DNA from 4 places in the Enterobacter sp. CFEC122 genome. Region 1 is predicted to be linked to each of the others. Evidence: predicted binding sites of a transcription regulator. Region 1 holds the regulator's gene; each other region holds the start of a gene.
What was found. The regulator PurR, encoded in region 1, represses purine synthesis genes. The targets are predictions, from matches to a motif close to CANGCAAACGTTTGCNTG.
Positions count from the first base shown of each region.

Region 2: a site for PurR is predicted at 1,804-1,821, ahead of purM (phosphoribosylformylglycinamidine cyclo-ligase). Genes of this name have one in related genera too.
Region 3: a site for PurR is predicted at 1,551-1,568, ahead of tusA (sulfurtransferase TusA). Genes of this name have one in related genera too.
Region 4: a site for PurR is predicted at 1,904-1,921, ahead of glyA (serine hydroxymethyltransferase). Genes of this name have one in related genera too.

Region 1 covers NZ_JBRIQR010000011.1:19,263-23,372, reverse strand. Annotated here, with positions in the region: gene punR (DNA-binding transcriptional activator PunR) at 115-1,026, shown strand; gene purR (HTH-type transcriptional repressor PurR) at 1,044-2,069, opposite strand; gene cydH (cytochrome bd-I oxidase subunit CydH) at 2,367-2,456, shown strand; gene ACVCAM_RS09655 (MFS transporter) at 2,620-3,786, shown strand; gene sodB (superoxide dismutase [Fe]) at 3,825-4,110, opposite strand, start outside.
Region 2 covers NZ_JBRIQR010000017.1:44,613-48,722, reverse strand. Annotated here, with positions in the region: gene ACVCAM_RS13680 (6-phospho-beta-glucosidase) at 185-1,615, opposite strand; gene purM (phosphoribosylformylglycinamidine cyclo-ligase) at 1,882-2,919, shown strand; gene purN (phosphoribosylglycinamide formyltransferase) at 2,916-3,557, shown strand; gene ppk1 (polyphosphate kinase 1) at 3,762-4,110, shown strand, end outside.
Region 3 covers NZ_JBRIQR010000044.1:10,724-14,833, forward strand. Annotated here, with positions in the region: gene asd (aspartate-semialdehyde dehydrogenase) at 1-53, opposite strand, end outside; gene yhgN (NAAT family transporter YhgN) at 231-824, shown strand; gene ACVCAM_RS22300 (hypothetical protein) at 944-1,204, opposite strand; gene tusA (sulfurtransferase TusA) at 1,249-1,491, opposite strand; gene ACVCAM_RS22310 (7-cyano-7-deazaguanine/7-aminomethyl-7-deazaguanine transporter) at 1,659-2,324, shown strand; gene ACVCAM_RS22315 (DcrB family lipoprotein) at 2,397-2,954, shown strand; gene ACVCAM_RS22320 (MFS transporter) at 2,959-4,110, opposite strand, start outside.
Region 4 covers NZ_JBRIQR010000022.1:50,707-54,816, reverse strand. Annotated here, with positions in the region: gene glrR (two-component system response regulator GlrR) at 1-50, shown strand, start outside; gene glnB (nitrogen regulatory protein P-II) at 131-469, shown strand; gene hmpA (NO-inducible flavohemoprotein) at 543-1,733, opposite strand; gene glyA (serine hydroxymethyltransferase) at 2,038-3,291, shown strand; gene ACVCAM_RS16140 (DoxX family protein) at 3,346-3,768, opposite strand; gene ACVCAM_RS16135 (3-phenylpropionate MFS transporter) at 3,942-4,110, shown strand, end outside.

The DNA of each region.
Region 1 (4,110 bases):
TCTTTTATTCTCCTGAGGAGGCAGGTGTACGTTGGCGCAGAGTGTAGGGAGTGCAAAGCGGCTTGTGAAACGCTAATATTTGGCGTGTGCATTCAAATTTTTTGCAGGCAGAAAATGTGGTCAGATTATTCTCTTGAAGTGGTCGATGCTGTTGCGCGTAACGGCAGCTTTAGCGGTGCAGCGCAGGAGTTGCACCGCGTCCCTTCGGCCATCAGCTACACGGTGCGTCAGCTTGAGGAGTGGCTGGCGGTTCCGCTGTTTGAACGGCGGCATCGCGACGTGGAATTAACGCCCGCCGGAGCATGGTTTTTGAAAGAAGGGCGTTCTGTTATCAAAAAAATGCAGATCACCCGCGAACAGTGTCAGCAGATCGCCAACGGCTGGCGGGGGCATCTCGCCATCGCGGTAGATAACATCGTGAAGCCGGAACGCACCCGGCAGATGATCGTGGATTTCTATCGTCATTTCTCTGACGTCGAGCTACGGGTCTCGCAGGAGGTGTTCAACGGCGTCTGGGATGCGCTGGCGGACGGCAGGGCGGAGATGGCGATTGGCGCGACGCAGGCGATCCCGGTCGGGGGACGTTACGCCTTTCGCGACATGGGGATGCTGAGCTGGAAATGCGTGGTGGCCAGCGATCATCCTCTGGCAGCGATGGAAGGTCCGCTGAGCGACGATACGCTGCGCAACTGGCCGTCGCTGGTGCTGGAGGATACGTCCCGTTCATTGCCCAAGCGTATCACCTGGCTTCTGGATAACCAGCGGCGGGTGGTGGCTCCTGACTGGGAATCATCGGCGACGTGCCTCAGCGCCGGGCTGTGCGTCGCGATGGTGCCCGCTCATTTTGCGCGTCCACGCATCGATACCGGAGAATGGGTTGAACTGACGCTGGAGAATCCGTTCCCGGACGCAGCCTGCTGCCTGACCTGGCAACAAAATGATGTCTCGCCCGCCATGGCCTGGCTGCTGGATTATCTGGGGGACAGCGAAACCCTAAACCGGGAATGGTTACGGGAGCCAGCGTAGCTGGCCCCGTCAAGGGATTAACGACGGTAGTCGCGGAACGGACCGTCCGCAACGGAACGGCGTTCAATCAGGCGCGGGTGAACTTCAATGGACTGCGACTCTTCGCGCTTGTTGACGATTCTGTCCAGCAGCATATTGAAGGCCGTTTCGCCCAGCGAATCTTTTGGCTGGTGAATGGTTGTCAGCGCCGGGGTGAAGAAGCGCGCGTTACGCACGTTGTCATACCCGATCACGGAAATATCCTGCGGTACGCGCAAACCCAGCTCATCGGCGGCGCAGAGCGCGCCCATGGCCATGATGTCACCGCCGCAGAAAACGGCGGTCGGGCGGTGCTGCTGGGAAACGATCTGCTGCATCGCGCGGTAGCCTGATTCCGGCTCAAAGTCGCCCTGCACGATCCAGTTTTCCGGCACGGTGATGAGCGCTTCTTCCATCGCTTTCATAAAACCGGCCAGACGGCCCGCGCCGGTGTTACGCTCCAGCGGACCGGGGATCACGCCAATCTCGCGGTGACCGCGTTCGATCAGGTAACGACCCGCCATGTAACCGCCTTCGAAGGCGTTGTCGATAACGGAGTCGGTGAAGTCCGCGCGCGCTTCACCCCAGTCCATGACCACCATGGGGATATGGCGATACTCTTCCAGCATCGACAGCACGGATTCCGGGTACTCGGAACACATGACCAGCAGGCCATCGACGCGCTTTTGCGCCATCATCGACAGGTAGGCGCGCTGTTTTTCTATGCTGTTCCACGCGTTGCCCAGAATCAGGGTATAGCCTTTCTGGAAGCAGTTCTTCTCTACCGCTTCTATGATCTCGGCAAAATAGGCCGCTTCACTGCTGGTCGCCAGCAATCCAATGGATTTGGTGTGATTAACCTTGAGGCTGCGCGCAACCGCACTTGGCGAATAGTGCAGCTCTTTGATCGCTGCCCAGACGGCGTTGCGCGTCTCTTCCGCCACAAAGCGGGTTTTGTTAATTACATGTGATACGGTTGTAGTGGAAACGTTTGCGCGTTTTGCTACGTCTTTAATTGTTGCCATTAAATGTCACTCCAGACCATATCCTAAACTCCTGAAAAACTTGAAGGTAAACGTTTGCCTTCTCTCACCCTTATCACGCAATCTTGAATTGCGGCACGCCGGGAAAACGACACGGGACGTCAGGAGGGGGTCAATGGCCGGTACGCTAATAAATTTAGCGTGGAATTTTGTCCTATCTTGATGAAAAGGGGAAGAGGTAAAGTGTTTATCAGCCTAAATCTAGGAAGATTTTTGACGTAAATTATGCAAAAATGAGCAGGCTCACTTTTCGTGGGGGGATTAAAAGGAGAAAAATTGATGAGTTCCGATCTGAAGTTTTCGCTGTTCACCACCGTGGTTGTGCTGGCTCTGATTGTCGCGGCGGGTCTGACGGCCGCGCTGCACTGATTTACGCGGAGGGAGAGCCTTCTCCCTCCCGCTCACCTCGATTGTTACTCCTAAGGCAAAAATCTTTTGCCATTTTGTAAACTTCTCATTTTTTGTGATTGATGTCATGCTTTCCGCTTCTTTGTTCTGTGTCACCACATGACACGGCATCCGGAGTTGACGCATGAAAATCAATTTTCCCCTGCTGGCCCTGGCGATTGGCGCTTTTGGGATTGGCACCACTGAATTTTCCCCGATGGGGTTACTGCCCGTTATCGCCCGCGGCGTGGACGTCTCGATCCCTGCGGCCGGCATGTTAATCAGCGCCTACGCCATTGGCGTGATGGTGGGGGCGCCGCTGATGACGCTTCTCCTTTCACACCGCGCGCGCCGCAATGCGCTGATTTTCCTGATGGCGATTTTCACCCTCGGCAACGTGCTTTCGGCCATTTCGCCGGACTACACCACGTTGATGCTTTCGCGTATTCTGACCAGCCTTAACCACGGCGCGTTCTTTGGGCTGGGGTCGGTTGTGGCGGCAAGCGTGGTGCCGAAACACAAGCAGGCCAGCGCCGTAGCCACCATGTTTATGGGCCTGACCATCGCTAACATCGGCGGCGTTCCTGCGGCAACCTGGCTGGGCGAGGTCATTGGCTGGCGGATGTCCTTCCTGGCGACGGCTGGACTGGGCGTGGTCGCGATGGTGGCCTTGTTCTTCTCCCTGCCAAAGGGCAGCGCCGGAGAACGTCCGGAAGTGCGTAAGGAGCTGGCGGTGCTGATGCGCCCGCAGGTGCTCTCCGCGCTGCTGACCACCGTGCTGGGGGCAGGGGCGATGTTTACCCTCTATACCTATATTTCACCGGTGCTGCATGACATCACCCACGCAACGCCACTCTTCGTTACCGCGATGCTGGTGCTGATTGGCGTGGGCTTCTCGATTGGCAACTATCTCGGCGGGAAATTTGCCGACCGTTCCGTGAGCGGAACGCTGAAGGGCTTCTTAACCCTGCTGATTGTTATCATGATCGCCATTCCGTGGCTGGCGCGCAACGAGTTTGGTGCCGCGATCGCAATGGTCGTCTGGGGGGCTGCAACGTTCGCGGTGGTGCCACCGCTGCAGATGCGCGTGATGCGCGTCGCGCATGAAGCGCCGGGCCTCTCATCCTCGGTCAATATTGGTGCTTTCAACCTGGGCAATGCGCTCGGTGCGGCGGCCGGTGGGGCCGTGATTTCCGGTGGGCTGGGGTACAGTTTTGTGCCGGTGATGGGGGCGATTGTTGCCGCGCTCGGTCTGCTGCTGGTGATGATGTCGGGTCGTAAACAGCCAGAAGCAGCCTGCGCTGCGGAATAAACCAAAAACGCAGAAGGGCGAACCCTTCTGCGTGTCTCTTACGCGGTGAAGTTCTTCGCCACAAAGTCCCAGTTAACCAGTGCCCAGAAGTGCTCCAGGTAGTTAGGGCGCGCGTTACGGTAATCGATGTAGTAAGCGTGTTCCCATACGTCCACGGTCATCAGCGGCTTCGCGCTGGTGGTCAGCGGGGTGCCTGCGTTAGAGGTAGACACGATAGCCAGTTTGCCATCCGCCTCTTTGACCAGCCACGTCCAGCCTGAACCGAAGTTCTTGATGGCGGCATCGGTGAATTTCGCTTTGAATTCCGCGAAGCTGCCAAAGGCG
Region 2 (4,110 bases), on a different contig from region 1:
AAATCGCGGGATTATACCGCTTTTTTCGGATTGCGCCATACCCATGTTGCTTGACAGGGATCAAGCAAAGACAAAAAACCGGAGACAGGTCTCCGGCTTAAGTGCGAGGTTTTGCCCGGTGGCGCTACGCTTACGCGGGCCTACGTGTAGTGTAGGTCGGGTAAGCGTTAGCGCCACCCGACAATTACAGGTTATCGCCGTTGCTCGCAATCACCTGCTTATACCAGTCGAACGACTTTTTCTTGCTGCGGTTCAGCGTGCCGTTGCCTTCATTGTCTTTATCGACAAAGATAAAGCCGTAGCGTTTTTTCATTTCACCGGTACCGGCAGACACCAGGTCGATACAGCCCCACGGGGTATAGCCCATCAGATCGACGCCATCCTCCACCACCGCTTTTTTCATCTCGCGGATGTGGGCGGCCAGGTAGTCAATGCGGTACTGGTCGTTCACCGTGCCGTCGCTCTCCTGCACGTCGATTGCGCCAAAGCCGTTTTCAACGATAAACAGCGGCAGCTGGTAGTGATCCCAGAACCAGTTGAGGGAGTAGCGCAGCCCCACCGGGTCAATCTGCCACCCCCAGTCGGATTTCTGCACGTACGGGTTGGAGACCAGGCTCTTGCTTTCGTCATAGTCCAGCTGCGGGTTGTCCGCCGTCGCCTTGGTGGCGAAGGACATATAATAGCTAAACCCGATGTAATCCACGCAGCCCTGCGTCAGCGCGACTTTATCCTCTTCGGTGATATCCAGCGCGAAGCCGCGACGTTCAAAGTAGTTGAGCAGATGCTGCGGATACTTGCCGCGCACATGGACGTCGGTGAACCAGTAGCGGCGGTGCATGGCGTTCATCGCCATCATCATGTCGTCCGGCGCGCAGGTCAGCGGGTAGATGGGGCACATGGCAATCATGCAGCCGATCTGCAGGGACGGGTTAATCTCGCGCCCCGCCCTCACCGCCAGGGCGCTGGCCACCAGTTCATAGTGCGCGGCCTGGAACATCACCGGCTCACGATCTTCACCCGGCGCGTACTTCAGCCCGGAGTTGGTAAACGGCGCAAAATCTTCATGGAAGTTGGCCTGGTTGTTGATCTCGTTAAAGGTCATCCAGTACTTCACTTTATGCTGATAGCGCTGGAAAACCACTTTCGCAAAACGAACGAAGAAGTCGATCAGCTTACGGTTGCGCCAGCCGCCGTATTCCGTGACCAGGTGGAAAGGCATCTCGAAGTGGGAAAGCGTAATCACCGGTTCGATGCCGTACTTCAGGCACTCGTCGAACAGATCGTCATAGAATTTCAGACCGGCCTCGTTCGGCTCAAGCTCGTCACCTTTCGGAAAGATACGCGTCCAGGCGATGGAGGTACGGAAGCATTTGAACCCCATCTCGGCAAAGAGTTTGATGTCTTCTTTATAGCGGTGGTAGAAATCGATGGCTTCATGGTTAGGGTAATTTTTCCCCTCAAGCACGCCGTTGGTGATTTCGCGCGGTACGCCGTGCGCGCCCGCCGTCATCACATCGGCAACGCTAACGCCCTTGCCGCCCTCTTTCCAGCCGCCCTCAAGCTGATGCGCCGCAACGGCACCACCCCACAGAAAATCTGCTTTAAATCCTGACATTTGCTTTCCCTCATTCTGCGTTATTTTCTGCAAAAACAATTACAGAAACCGGTTTCAGTTCGATGATGTGCAAAGGGGATAGCCGTTGCAAGCAGAACGCCGAAACCGGTTTCATTTTCGTGAACAGAGTCAAGTTTGTCGCCCTGCCTAAGCCAGAGAGAAAAAAAGATCCCCGCACCGAGAATAGGCTCGCAAACGTTTGCCTGGACTGTTAGAATTGCGCCGATTTTTCTTACTAGCTATGCAATCGCGTGGGGACTTGAGCCGTGACCAACAAAACTTCTCTCAGCTACAAAGATGCCGGTGTTGATATTGACGCAGGTAATGCGCTGGTTGACCGAATCAAAGGTGTGGTGAAAAAAACCCGCCGCCCGGAAGTGATGGGTGGTCTGGGTGGATTCGGCGCACTGTGCGCGCTGCCGCAAAAATATCGTGAACCTGTTCTGGTCTCGGGTACTGACGGTGTAGGCACCAAGCTGCGCCTGGCGATGGATTTAAAACGTCACGACACGATCGGTATCGATCTGGTCGCGATGTGTGTGAATGACCTGGTGGTTCAGGGCGCAGAGCCGCTGTTCTTCCTCGATTACTACGCGACCGGCAAACTGGACGTGGATACCGCGGCCAGCGTCATTAACGGTATCGCCGAAGGCTGTCTGCAGTCCGGCTGTGCGCTGGTCGGCGGCGAAACCGCTGAAATGCCGGGTATGTATCACGGCGAAGATTATGACGTCGCGGGCTTCTGCGTCGGCGTAGTAGAAAAATCAGAAATTATCGACGGCAGCAAAGTGGCGGATGGTGATGTGCTGATCGCGCTGGCCTCCAGCGGCCCACACTCCAACGGCTACTCTCTGGTGCGTAAAATTCTCGAAGTGAGCGGCTGCGACCCGCTGACCACCGAGCTTGACGGTAAACCGCTGGCAGACCACCTGCTGGCGCCAACCCGCATCTACGTTAAAAACGTGCTGGAACTGATTGAGAACGTTGACGTGCACGCTATCGCCCACCTGACCGGCGGCGGCTTCTGGGAGAACATCCCGCGCGTGCTGCCGGACAACACCCAGGCCGTAATCGACGAATCCTCATGGCAGTGGCCGGCCGTGTTTAACTGGCTGCAGACCGCAGGCAACGTGAGCTCTCACGAAATGTACCGCACCTTTAACTGCGGCGTGGGCATGGTTATCGCCCTGCCGGCAAGCGAAGCGGATAAAGCGGTTAAACTGCTGACCGAAAAAGGTGAAAACGCGTGGAAAATCGGTACGATTAAAGCCTCCGATTCCGAACAGCGTGTGGTCATTGAATGAAAAACATCGTGGTGCTCATTTCCGGCAACGGAAGCAATTTGCAGGCCATCATTGACGCCTGCAAACAGAAGAAAATCAACGGCACCATTCGGGCAGTATTCAGCAACAAGGCCGACGCGTTCGGCCTTGAGCGCGCGCGGGAAGCGAACATTCCCGCGCACGCGCTGGAAGCCAGCCAGTTCGCCGGGCGTGAAGCCTTTGACCGCGAGCTGGTTCAGGAGATTGATGCCTACGCACCGGACGTCGTGGTGCTGGCGGGCTATATGCGCATTCTGAGCCCGGCTTTTGTTGCGCACTACGCCGGACGTCTGCTGAATATTCACCCTTCTCTTCTGCCGAAATATCCCGGCCTGCACACCCATCGTCAGGTTCTGGAAAACGGCGATGAGGAGCACGGCACCTCCGTGCATTTCGTTACCGACGAGCTGGACGGCGGTCCGGTGATCCTGCAGGCCAAAGTCCCGGTCTTTGACGGCGACAGCGAAGAAGACGTGACCGAACGCGTGCAGACCCAGGAACACGCCATTTACCCGCTGGTGGTAAGCTGGTTTGTCGACGGGCGCCTCGAAATGCGCGACGGCGCTGCCTGGCTGCATGGCGTGAAGTTACCCCCGCAGGGCCATGCGGCGGAAGAGTAGTTTGTTATGTCGGGTGGCGCCGCGCTTACCCGACATCTACCTTGCATTACCCGATATTCCCTTCTCCAACCTTCTAAATTCCCCAACAAAAAAAATAACTGTCATACTTTTCTGGCACTGTTGGACATATCGTGGAAATGCTCGCCATAATAAGGACGAGACGGATTTACCACGTCCTGTGATTGAACTGGAGTGTGAGCTGTAATGGGTCAGGAAAAGTTATATATCGAGAAAGAGCTAAGCTGGTTAGCATTTAACGAACGTGTACTCCAGGAAGCGGCTGACAAAAGTAACCCGCTGATCGAACGCATGCGTTTTTTGGGCATCTATTCCAACAACCTGGATGAGTTCTACAAGGTTCGCTTTGCCGAGCTGAAAAGACGGATCATCATCAGCGAAGAACAGGGCTTAAACTCTCACTCGCGGCATCTGCTGGGCAAAATCCAGTCCCGCGTGTTGAAAGCCGATCAGGAATTTGACGGCCTGTATAACGAACTGCTGCTGGAGATGGCGCGCAATCAAATCTTCCTGATTAACGAACGTCAGCTTTCCG
Region 3 (4,110 bases), on a different contig from region 1:
ATGAGTACAGAGCCGACCATACCGCGCCAGCCGATAAAACCAACGTTTTTCATAGCATTTTTTTCCTGCTGAGGGTGTGTGCTGATTGTGCAAGCCAGTATTGAACTGGGATATGCTTCACATTACAAAATGCTGCCAAAGTCGCAAGCGAAATTAATCGATGATTGCCCGGCAATCAGAAATACAGCTAATCATCATAATAACCATAGAGAGTTTCAGGGATAATTTACATGAGTGAAATCATTTCCGCCGCGGTTTTATTGATCCTGATAATGGATCCGCTGGGCAACCTGCCGATCTTCATGTCGGTGCTGAAGCACACCGAGCCGAAGCGCCGCCGGGCGATCATGATCCGCGAGCTGCTTATCGCCCTGCTGGTGATGTTTATCTTCCTGTTTGCGGGTGAAAAAATCCTCGCGTTCCTGAACCTGCGCGCCGAAACCGTGTCGATTTCCGGCGGGATTATTCTGTTCCTGATTGCGATTAAGATGATTTTCCCGAGCGCGGAAGGCAGCAGCAGCGGCCTGCCTGCGGGTGAAGAGCCGTTTATTGTGCCGCTGGCGATCCCGCTCGTCGCGGGGCCAACCATTCTGGCGACGCTGATGCTGCTGTCGCATCAGTATCCGAACCAGATGAGCCATCTGGTCATTGCCCTGCTGATTGCCTGGGGCGGGACGTTTATCATCCTGCTGCAGTCGTCCCTGTTCCTGCGCCTGCTGGGCGAAAAAGGGGTAAACGCGCTGGAGCGCCTGATGGGGCTCATTCTGGTGATGATGGCAACGCAGATGTTCCTGGATGGGATCAGGGCGTGGATGAAGGGATGACGTTCTCCCTCTCCCTGTGGGAGAGGCCGTATTCTTGCCGGGTGGCGGCTTCGCCTTACCCGGCCTACAACGGCTCTAGTCCCGTAGGTCGGGTAAGCGTTAGCGCCACCCGACTTTTTTCACAGTGGCAAGATGCCTTCATTTGTACGCAACCAGCGCGGTGCTTTCAACATACCGCTATACAGCCCAACTAAGCCTTGCAACAAATCTCCAGCCACTCTTTCATCACTCTCTGAAAGTGAACGAGCCAACAGCAACTGCGTTAATAGCGGGCAATAGCTTCCCAACTGATCAACTTCCGGTTCGAAGGCAGGGACGTCCAGAGGCAGGTCATCTACCGTTAAACTCGCTTTTAAATATTCAGGAACAGGTTCAAGCATGGGTGCGGCCTGATACCCTCAACCTCCCCCCAAATAAGTGAGGGCTACCCCTTACGAATCAAATACCGGTACGGCAGCATTTCCGTCTGCTGCGCCACCAGCTCATGCTCCATAAAGGTACAAAAACCGGGAATGTCGCGCGTGGTGGCAGGGTCGTCGGCAACGATCAGCAGCGTTTCACCGGTCTGCATGTTGCGCACGGTTTTACGTACCATCATTACCGGTTCCGGGCAGCGAAGGCCCTGGGCATCAAGAGTGTGGTCTGGGCTGGAAAACAGGTCGGTCATGATCTTCTCGGTCAGGTAAAAACGGCTGTAGTTTACGCCCCGTTGCGGTCAATGCAAACCAGGTTAACGATTGCGTAAAAACTAACCATTGCAATGTCCTGCCAAAGCAGTATCATGCTGCGGTTTTTATTGGGTTCCCTCACCCCAACGTATAAAAAGGTCACAATATGACGCAGTTTTCTGAATCACAGCGCGTAAAAGCGTTGTTCTGGCTTTCGCTTTTCCATTTGCTGGTGATCACCTCCAGCAACTATCTGGTGCAGCTCCCTATCTCCATCTTTGGTTTTCATACCACCTGGGGCGCGTTCAGCTTTCCGTTTATTTTCCTCGCCACCGATCTGACCGTGCGTATTTTTGGCGCACCGCTGGCTCGCCGCATTATTTTTGCGGTCATGCTCCCGGCGCTGTTCATCTCGTACGGGGTGTCGTCCCTGTTTTATATGGGAAGCTGGCAGGGTTTTGAGGCGTTAACCCACTTCAACCTGTTTGTCGCCCGTATCGCCGCAGCAAGCTTTATGGCCTACGCGCTGGGGCAGATACTGGACGTACACGTGTTTAACCGCCTGCGTCAGAATCATCGCTGGTGGATGGCACCCACCGCCTCCACGCTGTTCGGTAACGTGAGCGATACGCTGGCCTTCTTCTTCATCGCCTTCTGGCGTAGCCCGGATGCGTTCATGGCCGAACACTGGATGGAAATCGCGCTGGTGGACTACTGCTTCAAGGTGCTCATCAGCATTGTGTTCTTCCTGCCCATGTACGGCGTGCTGCTGAATATGCTGCTGAAAAGGCTGGCAGATAAATCTGAAATCACGGCATTGCAGGCTGGTTAAGGGTTCGCTTTATCAGTTGTGATAAGATGAGCGAATGAGCCGTTATGGCCGTTTATCGAAAGGAAGAAGTCAATGCGCAATCTGGTTAAATATGTCGGGATTGGCCTGCTGGTTGTGGGTCTTGCAGCCTGTGATAACAGCGACACGAAAACGCCTGCTCAGGGCGCATCCGCAGAAAGCAATGCGACCGGCCAGCCGGTGAATCTGATGGATGGCAAACTCAGCTTCTCTCTGCCAGCCGATATGACTGACCAGAGCGGCAAGCTGGGCACTCAGGCGAACAACATGCACGTTTACTCCGACGCAACCGGGCAGAAAGCGGTCATTGTGATTGTGGGCGACGACACCAGCGAAGATCTGGCGGTCCTGTCCAAACGTCTGGAAGATCAGCAGCGCGGCCGCGACCCGCAGCTGCAGGTCGTGACCAACAAATCCATCGAGCTGAAAGGCCATAAGCTGCAGCAGCTGGACAGCATCATCTCTGCGAAAGGCCAGACCGCATACTCCTCTGTCGTGCTGGGCAAGGTCGATAACAAACTGCTGACCCTGCAGATCACCCTGCCAGCGGAAGATCAGCAGAAAGCGCAGACGGCTGCTGAAAACATCATTAACACCATCGTAATCCAGTAACGTTTCACGATGATGACGTGGCCTCCGGTGCCTGCGCCGGGGGCCTTTTTTTTAGCCGCCACGTCAGCAGCAATGCCATCATGACCAGACCCGCCGCGGCAAGATAGATCACCGGCACCCCCGCCCGGGCCATCACCAGTCCCGCCAGCGGGCCGGTAATGCCTAACGACATATCCATAAATACCGTATAGGTCGCCAGCGCTGCGCCCTGATTCTGCTGCGGTACCGCTTTTACCGCGACCACGCCCAGCGCCGGGAAGACCAGTGAAAAACCGGCTCCCGCGAGAAATACGCCCATTTTCGCCATCCAGGGCGCGCTGGCTACGCCGGTCAACAGCAGCCCGACAATCTCTACCGCAAAGCAGATCGTCGCCACGTTCAGCCCGCCAAGACGGTTGATGCCGTTAGGGAAAAGCAGGCGCGCACCAACAAACGCACAGCTGAACAGGGTTAACGCAAAGGCCGCGCCGTCCCAGCCTTTGGCGTCATAGAACAGGGTAATGAAGGTGGCGATGACCCCGAAGCCGGTGGTCGCCAGCGCCAGTGCCATCCCGTATGGCCAGACCCGCCCGAGCACCGCCCGGAACGGCAGCGGCTTGCCCTTGCTGGCCTTCACTGTCGGGCGCGGCAGCGCAAACAGTATCGCCAAAAGCGCGACCGCCATAATGGTGAGCGACAGTCCATACAGCCCGCCAAACGCATAGCAGGCCACGCCAAGCGGCGCGCCGAGCGCCATCGCGCCGTAGGTGACAATCCCGTTCCAGGAGATCACCCGACCAATGTGTGGCGTCCCGACAACCCCCACGCCCCAGAGCGTCGAGCCGGTTCCCGCCAGGCTTTGCCCGATACCGAGGATGACGCGGCCCAGGCAGAGCAGCGCCAGGCTGACCAGCGGCCAGTGGCTGGCTGAGGCGGCCAGCAGGTAGCTCAGGCCACTGAGGAAGCAGCCGCACAATCCCACCACCACGATGCTTTTTGGACCGAACGTGTCCGCGTAGCGCCCGGCATGTGGGCGGCTCAGGAGCGTGGCGAAATACTGCAGGCTAATCACCAGCCCCGCCCAGAAGGCACTGAAGCCCATGACGTCATGGACATAGCCCGGCAGAACCGCCAGCGGCAGGCCGATGGTGAGATAGCTGGCAAAGTTAAAAATCAC
Region 4 (4,110 bases), on a different contig from region 1:
ACAAGCTGCTCTCGCGCCACGAGCTCGAAGCAAACGATTTTAAAGAGTAGTACCGCAAAATTTGCCTGAATATGGTACTGTGGGCAATCGATTACGAGGCAGCTTACAGGCAAGAGTTTAAGGACCCACCATGAAAAAGATTGATGCGATTATTAAACCTTTCAAACTGGATGATGTGCGTGAAGCGCTGGCGGAAGTCGGCATCACCGGGATGACCGTGACGGAAGTGAAAGGTTTTGGTCGTCAGAAAGGCCACACCGAGCTATACCGTGGCGCAGAGTACATGGTGGACTTTCTGCCGAAAGTGAAAATTGAAATCGTGGTCAGCGACGATATCGTCGATACCTGTGTGGACACCATTATCCGCACGGCGCAGACCGGCAAGATTGGCGATGGTAAAATCTTCGTCTTTGACGTGGCGCGCGTGATCCGTATCCGTACCGGCGAAGAAGACGACGCCGCGATTTAAACATTTTCCAGGCCGGGTAAGGCGCAGCCGCCACCCTACGAAAAAAAGCCCCTCGAACGAGGGGCTTTTTGCATTACAGCACCTTATGCGGCCCGAAACATTCGTAATGAATGTTGTCTTTGTTCACGCCCAGCTCAACCAGCTGCTTCGCGGCATACTGCATAAACGCCACCGGTCCACAGACGTAGAACTGCATCTCCGGTGCGCTGAACGCACCTTCATGCTGGCTTAAATCCATCAACCCTTCGCTGTCAAATTGCGCGGCAGCGCGATCCGCTTCCGTCGGCAGACGATACCAGGTATGCGCGGTGAAACGCGGCAGGGAGGCTCCGAGCGTTTTCACCTCATCCGCAAAGGCGTGCACGTCGCCGTTTTCGGCGGCATGGAACCAGTTAACCTGCGCACCGTGGTGTGATTTTGCCAGCGTATCGAGCATCGCCAGCATTGGCGTCTGGCCGACACCCGCAGAGATCAGCGTCACCGGGGTATTCGCTTCAACGGCCATGAAGAAGTCGCCCGCTGGCGCGGCCAGATGGACCACGTCGCCCACGTTAGCTTCGTTGTGCAGCCAGCTGGAAACCTGACCGCCGTCCTCACGCTTCACCGCAATGCGGTAGGCTTTGCCGTTTGGCTTGCGGGTAAGAGAATACTGGCGGATCTCCTGATGCGGGAAACCTTCAGGCTTCAGCCACACGCCCAGATACTGTCCTGGCTGGTAATCGGCCACCGGTTTACCGTCCACCGGCTCAAACTCGAAGCTGGTGATTAACGCGCTGCGCGGGGTTTTCTTAACGATGCGGAACGCGCGGGTGCCTTCCCAGCCGCCGTTCTTGCTGGCGTTTTCGCTGTAAATCTGTGCTTCACGGTTGATAAACACGTTTGCCAGCACCCCGTAGGCTTTACCCCACGCGTCCAGCACCTCCTGACCCGGGCTGAACATTTCGTCCAGCGTCGCCAGCAGGTGAGTGCCGACGATGTTGTACTGCTCGGGTTGGATCTGGAAGCTGGTATGTTTCTGCGCGATTTTTTCCACCGCGGGCAGCAGCGCAGCCAGGTTTTCAATATTGCTGGCGTAAGCCGCGATGGCGTTGAACAGCGCTTCACGCTGATCGCCGTTACGCTGGTTGCTCATGTTGAAAATCTCTTTGAGCTCCGGGTTGTGCGTGAACATGCGATCGTAGAAATGGGCGGTGAGTTTAGGGCCGGTTTCCACCAGCAGGGGAATAGTGGCTTTTACGGTAGCGATGGTTTGAGCGTCGAGCATGAGCGCGTCCTTCTGATGTTACTTTAATGATGTATTTTAAATGCATCTTATAAAAAATACCCCTGCGTTGTAAATGGTTCTTTGCAAGATGAAAAATATGCATCACAAACCTGAAAAGAAATCCGCTGGAAAGGGCGAGCGCTTTATTCCTCAAACCCTTGCGTGGCGGGTAGGAAAACGTTTGCGTAAAATCGTTTGTCAAGACCTGTTATCACAGAACTAATCAGTTATACTGTTGCCCGTCGTCCAACAGGACTGCCTTTTCAGGCCAAAATTTACTTGTTAGCTGAGTCAGGAGATGCGGATGTTAAAGCGTGAAATGAACATTGCCGATTATGATGCCGAACTGTGGCAGGCTATGGAGCAGGAAAAAGTACGTCAGGAAGAGCACATCGAACTGATCGCCTCCGAAAACTACACCAGCCCGCGCGTGATGCAGGCGCAGGGGTCTCAGCTGACCAACAAATACGCTGAAGGTTACCCGGGCAAACGCTATTACGGCGGTTGCGAGTACGTTGATATCGTTGAGCAGCTGGCTATCGATCGTGCGAAAGAACTTTTTGGCGCTGACTATGCAAACGTCCAGCCGCACTCTGGCTCTCAGGCTAACTTCGCGGTCTACACCGCGCTGCTGCAGCCGGGCGATACCGTTCTGGGTATGAACCTGGCGCAGGGCGGCCACCTGACTCACGGCTCCCCGGTTAACTTCTCCGGCAAACTGTACAACATCATCCCTTACGGTATTGATGAGTCCGGTAAAATTGACTACGAAGACATGGCGAAGCAGGCTAAAGAGCACAAGCCGAAGATGATCATCGGTGGCTTCTCTGCTTACTCCGGTATCGTTGACTGGGCAAAAATGCGCGAAATCGCAGACAGCATCGGTGCTTACCTGTTCGTTGACATGGCGCACGTAGCGGGCCTGATTGCCGCAGGCGTTTACCCTAACCCGGTTCCACACGCTCACGTTGTGACCACCACTACCCACAAAACCCTGGCGGGTCCACGCGGTGGCCTGATCCTGGCGAAGGGCGGTGACGAAGAGCTGTACAAAAAACTGAACTCCGCGGTGTTCCCAAGCGCGCAGGGCGGCCCGCTGATGCACGTTATCGCGGCAAAAGCGGTCGCGCTGAAAGAAGCGATGGAGCCAGAGTTCAAGGTTTACCAGCAGCAGGTTGCTAAGAACGCCAAAGCGATGGTGGAAGTGTTCCTGAACCGTGGCTACAAAGTGGTATCCGGTGGGACTGAAAACCACCTGTTCCTGCTGGATCTGGTTGATAAGAACCTGACCGGTAAAGAAGCTGACGCTGCCCTGGGCCGCGCCAACATCACCGTGAACAAAAACAGCGTGCCAAACGATCCGAAGAGCCCGTTCGTGACCTCCGGTATCCGTATCGGTTCTCCGGCCGTGACTCGCCGCGGCTTCAAAGAAGCGGAAGTGAAAGAACTGGCTGGCTGGATGTGTGACGTTCTGGACAACATCAATGACGAAGCGGTTATCGAGCGCGTCAAAGGTAAAGTTCTGGATATCTGCGCGCGCTTCCCGGTCTACGCATAATTCCTCTGCCCTGCAGAAATAAAAAAGGCCGCGCTTGCGGCCTTTTTTTATGGCTTAACGCCGGTCCAGGGAGATGGCGCCAGGTCCCACAATCGCCAGCAAAATAAAGGCGCCAGCAATACTGACGTTTTTGTAGAAGTTAATCATATTCGGTACGACTGCATCACCGGTCATATCCCAGTAGTGATGCCCAATCACCGCCGTTCCGAGGGTGTAGAACACAAACAGTACCGCGAGAGGACGGGTGAAAAAGCCCAGTACGATCAGGATCGCAGCAGGCACTTCCATCACCACCGCAATAATGGCCGCCAGCATGGGCATCGGCGTACCCAGCGAGGTCATATACTGTACGGTACCGCTAAACCCCGTCAGTTTCGGGTAACCAAAGATAATAAACAGCACGACAAGCGCGATGCGGCCAATGAGCAGCAGCAGATGACGCGACTGACCAAAATCGAGATAACGTAGTGAGTTCATGGCAGAAATACCTCTGCAAGTGGAGTAATTTAAACGTAATACACATTTTCATTCCCTGCCATAAGCCAGACGACTGCACAAGATGTTAATTTTTCGTTAATTTATAGCAGGCTATCTACTTGCTTAATTTTTATATTCTCGCCAGACTATGGCCTCGATTTCGGGAGGGATTCATGGTCTTGCATTCCACGCGCTGGCTGGCGCTCAGTTATTTCACCTATTTCTTTAGCTACGGCATTTTTCTGCCTTTCTGGAGCGTCTGGCTTAAGGGGATCGGCCTGACGCCTGAGACCATCGGCGTCCTGCTGGGGGCCGGGCTGGTGGCGCGTTTCCTCGGCAGCC